2 regions of the Paenarthrobacter sp. NPDC091669 genome follow, and region 2 is predicted to be linked to the other one. Evidence: predicted binding sites of a transcription regulator. Region 2 holds the regulator's gene; the other holds the start of a gene.
What was found. The regulator LexA, encoded in region 2, represses DNA repair genes until DNA is damaged. The targets are predictions, from matches to a motif close to TCGAACANNTGTTCGA.

Region 1 (3,352 bases), on a different contig from region 2:
CTGAGCATGTCCCGTTTCATGGACCAGTCCGGTCCTCCCTTGATTCCAGCGTGCCCCAAACCGATGGAGCCGCGGCCGTACCGCTTGCTCACTTGCTCCAGCAGGGGGCCGATGCCACGCTCTTCGTGCCGGTTCTCGAAGGTCTCCAACGGTTTCTGGTTGCCGCTGGGGCGGAGGTCGGTAACCATGATCCCGGCCTTGGCGTATCTCACGCCTTCCTGGATCCTTGGAACCAACGCATGCGCGGCCCTGGTCAGCAGCACAGGGTCCGAGGTGGGCATGGGCAGTTTGACGTTAACGGTGGGAAACGACTTGTCGTTGGGGTTGTAGACCGAGGTGGCAGCAAAGGCCGTCAACAGCTTCGCTTGGAGGTCGTGTTTGGCCAGCCTGGCACTCGCCATCTGGCCGTAGACGCTCAGCACCTGCCGCAGCTGCGCCGCCGTCGTAATCGGTGTGGAAAAGGAGCGGGAGAAGATCAACTGATCCCTCCCGATCCTTTCCTCCTCCATCGGGATGCAGGGGGTGCCCTGCAGTTCCAGCACCGTGCGCATCATGACGATGGAGAACTTGTCCCGCAAAGCCACGGGGTCAGCCCGGACCAGGTCCAGGATGGAGAAGATCCCCATGGTATTCAGGCGTTTGGTCAGCCTGGTGGCAACACCCCAGATCTCAATCACCGAGAGCCGTGCCATCAGTGCTTCGCGGTGGGCTTCGGGGATCGAATCCCAGCGGCACACTCCCTTGAAGTCCGGATTGTGTTTGGCCCATTTGTTGGCCAGCTTGGCGAGGGTCTTGGTTCTGGCGATGCCCACGCAGACCGGAACCCCCACGTGCCGTTGGCACGCAGCTTTGATGGTTCGTCCCAGTTCCAGCAGGCCTTCCGGTTGACCTTTCACTCCGAGGAACGCCTCATCAATGGAGTAAACTTCCTGCCACGCCGAGTAGCGGGCCAGGAGTTCCATGACACGGGAACTGATGTCCCCATAGAGTTCGTAGTTGCTTGAGAGGGCGATGAGTCCCCATTCCTTGGCCCGTGGAGCAAGCTTGAACCACGGCTCCCCCAGCCCGATCCCCAGCTTCTTGGCTTCCGGAGACCTGGTCACTGCGCAGCCGTCGTTGTTGGACAGCACAATCAACGGCTTGCCCTCCAACGAGGGGTTGAACGCACGCTCCGCCGACGCATAGAAGCAGTTGATATCCACGTGGGCGATCTCCTGCATCTGATGCATGAGTGCTGGCTTGGACATCGCTCACCTCCGTTCGGCCTTAGCACCCGCGCTGCTGTTTCGAAGCAGGACACGCCGCGCATTCGAACATATATTCGAATACCTTTACTGTACTGCCAGGCACTGACAAGCTGGCGTCAACCGGAGAGCGGTATCAATCAGATGGTTACGTTGCGGGTGAGCGACGTTCGAGCAGGAGTGTGTCCCGCCATTGGCCGGCGGCGGGACCGTAGGTCATGCGGGCGATGCGGCTCCTGTTGCCGATAATCCGGAAACCGGCGGCTTTGTGGACCCGGAGGCTGGAGTGATTTTCCGGGAAGATGCTGGATTGGATGGTCCACACTCCACCTTGTTCGGTGGAGTCGATGAGTGCCTGCAAAATGGCCTTGCCCAGACCGAGGCCGCGGGCTTCGGCGGCAACGTACATGGAGTGTTCGACCACGCCAGCGTAGGCGGGCCGGGACGAGACGGCGGAGACGGCGGCCCACCCCAGAACGCCCTGCGCGGCGGTTTCGGCGACGAGGCGGTGCGCCTGCAGCCGGGAGGTGTTGAAGGATTCCCAATCAGGGGCCTTCTCTTCAAAGGTCGCGTGCCCTGTCTCGATGCCTTCCTGGAAGATCCGCTGCACAGCGGGCCAATCAGCCGGCTGCATGGGCCGGATATCAAAACCCTGGTTCATAGGGCAGCGAGGATCCCGGCAACGTCGTCCAGGGCTCCGGGGACGAGCGAGTAGTACGCCCAGGTGCCGCGCTTTTCGCGGTGCAGCAGGCCCGCCTCGACCAGGATCTTCAGATGGTGGGAGACGGTGGGTTGGCCCAGATCCAGCGGTTCAGTGAGGTCGCAGACGCAGGACTCACCGCCGTCGGCGGCTTTGACGATGGAGAGCAGTCGCAGCCGATTGGGGTCTGCGAGCGCTTTGAACACCACGGCCCGGCGCTGCGCCTCCTCCGCGCCGAGGGCAGGTGCAGCTGGCGGGCAGCAGGTGGTCTGCGTGTCCGGTTCGAGCAGGGGCAGCGAGGTCATCTACCTATTATGCCGCAACATTGACACCCATCAATGTTTAGCCCAGTGAGGCTACTGCCTGGCCCCTTCGGCGGAGTGAGGGATGACGACGTCGTCGGCCGCCCGGCCAGCATGCGGGAAGAGCACGAGCAGAATTCCAACGCCAACAGCAGCACCGAGGAGCTGGACGGCAAGGAATGGTGGGACGGAACCCGGCGCAATGCCGGCGAAGGTGTCGCTGAAGATACGACCGATGGTTACGGCCGGGTTCGCGAACGACGTCGAGGACGTAAACCAGTACGCCGCGCCGATGTAGGCACCCACAGCCGGGGCGGCCAAAGCGCCGCGCTTGGTGGCAGCAAGGGAGAAGATCAGCAGGACGAGGCCGGCGGTCGCGACCACCTCGGCCAGCAGATGCCCAGCCGTCGCCCGCTCCTTGGTGGAGATGGAGGTGCCGACCTCGAACATCGCGTTCGCGAGCACACTGCCACCGATGCCGCCGGCAGCTTGGGCCAGGATGTAGGGGCCGAGGTCAGGCAATGACAAGCCGGATCCGCTGCGCCGCCCAAGGAACCAGTCGGCCAGGGACACCACGGGGTTGAAGTGCGCGCCACTGACCGGTCCGAACACCAGGATCAATACCGTCAACCCAAGCACTGTGGCCGTGCTGTTCTGCAGCAACTGGAGACCAACATCATTGGGCGAAAGCTGGGCTGCGGCGATTCCGGAACCAACGACGATGGCAACGAGCAGTGCGGTTCCGAGGAACTCCGCGATGGCACGGCGCCACAGTGGCGGCTGGAGAGAAGTCATGCCAACAGCTTGACCCAAAGAATTAACTCAGTCAAAATTGAATCAATGAATATTGAAGCAGCCGACACATTACAGGCACGGGTAGCCAGGCACGCAGCCCTTGCCGATCCGGCGCGCTTGCGCATCATGGATCTGCTGACTCTGGGCGACTTCTCACCATCGGAACTGCAGGCCGAACTGGGCATGGCCGGCAACTTGCTCTCCCACCACCTCCGCACGCTGGAGGAAGCCGGCCTGGCAACCCGCCACCGCTCCGAGGCCGACAAGCGCCGCAGCTATCTTCGCCTCGCCTCAGGCGCCCTGGGTGGCCT
Region 2 (3,352 bases):
TGAGCAAAATGGGGACATCAAGCTGCGGAGCGCCATAGGGGCTCAGTCCACGCAGGTTGGTCCGGAGGGGTAGTCGGTTAAGTCGCTCAAGCTGGTCACTCACCACCACAGTTTAAGGGGCTGCCGGGACTGCCGACTAACTGTGACGCCGGGCGGCCGGCTCACGCGGGGACGCAACGTACTAATTTGCGGGCACGAACAGCTGCTGACCGGGCTGGATGCGGCCGCCACGGAGGTCGTTGAGCTGGATGATCTCCGCAATCACATCGCGGGGATCCCGCTCGGGAGCAGCGGCTCCTGCAATACCCCACAGTGACTGTCCCGGCTGAACCGTAACAGTGACGGCAACGGGCGGCTGGAGTTGCGCCTGGGAATCCGAGGCCTTGGCCGGTGAGGTGATAAATCCAGCCAGGCTCAGCAGCGCAGCCACCAGCAGCATTGCCGGGATGCCGAAGAAGACCATCCGCCCCCGACGGGTCAGGCGCAGACGCGCGGGCGCCTGGGTGGTGCGGAAATCAGCGAACGTAGTGATTGCGGACATGAGCTGAGCCCTTCTGAGCTATTGCCGTGCACCGGATCCCGGTACATGGCTGCCAATTCTTTGCGTTCCCCCGCCCGGCTCCGTCAGTTCGAACACTTCGTTCGAACATCCATCGTCAGCGTCAGGTTTATAGAACACATATTCGAACCTTGCTATGACATTTTTAGCACTTATCAACGAACGGTGTCGAGACTCGCTAGAACAAATGTTTGATAAACGCTTGTGGCTGCCCTACGTTTGAGTGAAGAAACAGCACTGTTTCAGTGGAACAGGAGGGTCTGACATTTTTTGCAGACCCGACGACCCCGGGCACACTCCGGGCGGAATGGAAAGGCATTGGCGAACATGGCAGCGAAAGCCACCGGCGGCGGGGCACCCCTGCGGAGCCAGCAGCCTCAAAAGAGTCCCAAAAGCCTGACTGTCCGTCAGAAGAAGATCCTGGAAACCATCCAGCGGTCAGTTAATGACAACGGGTATCCGCCCAGCATGCGTGAAATTGGTGACACCGTGGGCCTGGCAAGCCTGTCGAGCGTCACGCACCAGCTCTCCCAGCTGGAAAAGCTTGGATATCTCCGCCGCGATCCCAAACGACCCCGGGCCATGGAAGTCCTCATGCCTTTGACCCTCGATGGCGGCCCCATTCCGGGAGTGGAAGCACCCACCACGCTCCGCAGCACGGGCGGCTTTGCCGTGACCGAGCTTGCCAGCGCCAGCGATACTGCCATGGTCCCGCTGGTTGGTCGGATCGCTGCCGGCGGCCCCATCCTTGCTGACCAGACAGTGGAGGACGTGCTTGCCCTTCCCCGGCAACTTGTAGGGCACGGCGAGCTTTTCATGCTGAAGGTGGCCGGCGACTCGATGATCGATGCCGCGATCTGCGACGGCGACTGGGTAGTTGTCCGCAGGCAGAACGACGCCATTAACGGAGACATCGTTGCCGCCCTGCTGGACGACGAGGCAACCGTCAAGACCTTCCGCCAGCGCGACGGGCACACCTGGCTTCTTCCGCAGAACACCCAGTACGAACCCATCCTCGGCGACCAAGCCACCATCATGGGCAAGGTCGTGTCGGTCCTGCGTTCCCTCTAGGAGGCTTTGGACGGCCCCAGGCGCTCCAGCACGCCCCGCACCACGGTTCTGTCCGTCGTCGCCCAGAACGGCGGCAGGGCTGCCCTGAGGAAGCCCCCGTAGCGCTCTGTTGAGAGCCTGGAGTCAAGGACCGCCACAACACCTTTGTCTCCTGTGGAACGGATGAGCCGGCCTGCCCCCTGGGCCAGGCGAATGGCAGCGTGCGTTGCCGACACTGCCATGAATCCGTTCCCACCCGACTGTGCCACAGCACGCGAGCGGGCGGTCATCAACGGGTCATCCGGACGTGGGAACGGGATCCGGTCTATGACCACCAGGCGGCACGAACCCCCGGGAACATCCACACCCTGCCACAGCGACATCGTGCCGAAGAGGCAGGTATCGGGCTCATCAGCGAATTGCTTCACCAGTGCTGCCATGGTGGATTCACCTTGACAGAGAATACTGACGTCGAGCCGGAGCCTCATGGCATCCGCGGCTTCCTCTGCCGCCCGCCGCGACGAGAAGAGACACAGCGCTCCCCCACCGGAAGCGCGGATGAGGTCTTCCAACTCATCCAGTGCTTCGGGCGAGGTTCCACGGCCAGGCTTGGGCAAGTGCTTGGCCACGTAGAGCACGCCCTGTTTGGGGTAATCGAAGGGCGAGCCGACATCGATCCCGGTCCAGCTTGGTGCTCCATCGCCCATCAGCCCAAGTCCACCTGCGGCCGGTTCAAAAGCCGAGCCAATGGCCAGCGTGGCGGAAGTCAGCACCACTGTATGACCGGCAAAGAGGCCTTCACGAAGGCGTCCCGCTACGCTCAGGGGTGCAATGTTGATCAGGGCCGGAGCGGTCTCGTCGGGTTGCGAGTATCCCTGCTGGGGATCGAACGTGCTGTTGCGGGAAAACCACACCACTTCACGGTTCTCCTTGGCCGCGAGCATCCGTTCGCACAGCTCCAGAATGAGCATGAGCCGTGAGCGCGCCAGTTGCCTGCCGCCGTCGACCGCGTTTGAAGAGTCCGTCTTCGAATCCGAGAGTGCTGCGCGTGTGGCTTCCCGCAGTTGGTCCAGGCAATCGAGCTGTTCGTCATTGAGCCCGCTGGGCAGCAGACCGTTGGGCACGCCCGCTAGGGCCATATCCAAGCGATCGGCCGCAGCATTGAGGGCATCCACCGTAATGGCGGTGTGCTTGCGGGCGCTCGACGCGGCCGCGTGGACCATGGCCACGGACAACTGGCCTGACACAGCGCCCGTCACTCGGTCCTGCAACTCGTGGGCCTCATCGACTACCACGACGTCGTATTCGGGCAGCACAGCCAGCCCTTCGAAGGCGCTGACGGCCAGCATGGCGTGGTTGGTCACCACGACGTCGGCCTCGCCTGCGCGGGACCGCGCCAACTCGCTGAAGCACTCCTCGGCGAGGGGGCACTTCTGCGCGCCGAGGCACTCCATGGACGTCACGGAGACTTGCCGCCAAGCGCGGTCGGTGACGCCGGGCATAAGTTCGTCGCGGTCGCCGGTAGTGGTCTTTTCGGCCCATTCGCGAAGCCGGACCACTTCCTTCCCCAGCTGTGATTGCGGTCCCCCCATGGACGCCGCAAAGTGCGGGACACTGGTGTCCTCGCCCAGGGAAAACAGCTGACCCTCGGATGGTTCCTCACTGGGGAACCCGCCTTCGAGTTTTTGCCGGCAGACATAGTTGGCCCTGCCCTTGACGAGCGCCACGTTCACGGGGCGTTCA

Region 1: the regulator LexA is predicted to act here: its motif matches at 1,310-1,325, upstream of ACIQLI_RS12540 (Y-family DNA polymerase).

The regions. Positions count from the first base shown of each region.
Region 1 is NZ_JBIVTK010000006.1:297,021-300,372, reverse strand. It holds gene ACIQLI_RS12540 (Y-family DNA polymerase) at 1-1,247, opposite strand, end outside; gene ACIQLI_RS12535 (GNAT family N-acetyltransferase) at 1,393-1,905, opposite strand; gene ACIQLI_RS12530 (metalloregulator ArsR/SmtB family transcription factor) at 1,902-2,249, opposite strand; gene ACIQLI_RS12525 (MIP/aquaporin family protein) at 2,301-3,041, opposite strand; gene ACIQLI_RS12520 (helix-turn-helix domain-containing protein) at 3,087-3,352, shown strand, end outside.
Region 2 is NZ_JBIVTK010000015.1:47,197-50,548, forward strand. It holds gene ACIQLI_RS20490 (histidinol-phosphate transaminase) at 1-103, opposite strand, end outside; gene ACIQLI_RS20495 (LysM peptidoglycan-binding domain-containing protein) at 182-541, opposite strand; gene lexA (transcriptional repressor LexA) at 887-1,630, shown strand; gene ACIQLI_RS20505 (ATP-dependent DNA helicase) at 1,627-3,352, opposite strand, start outside.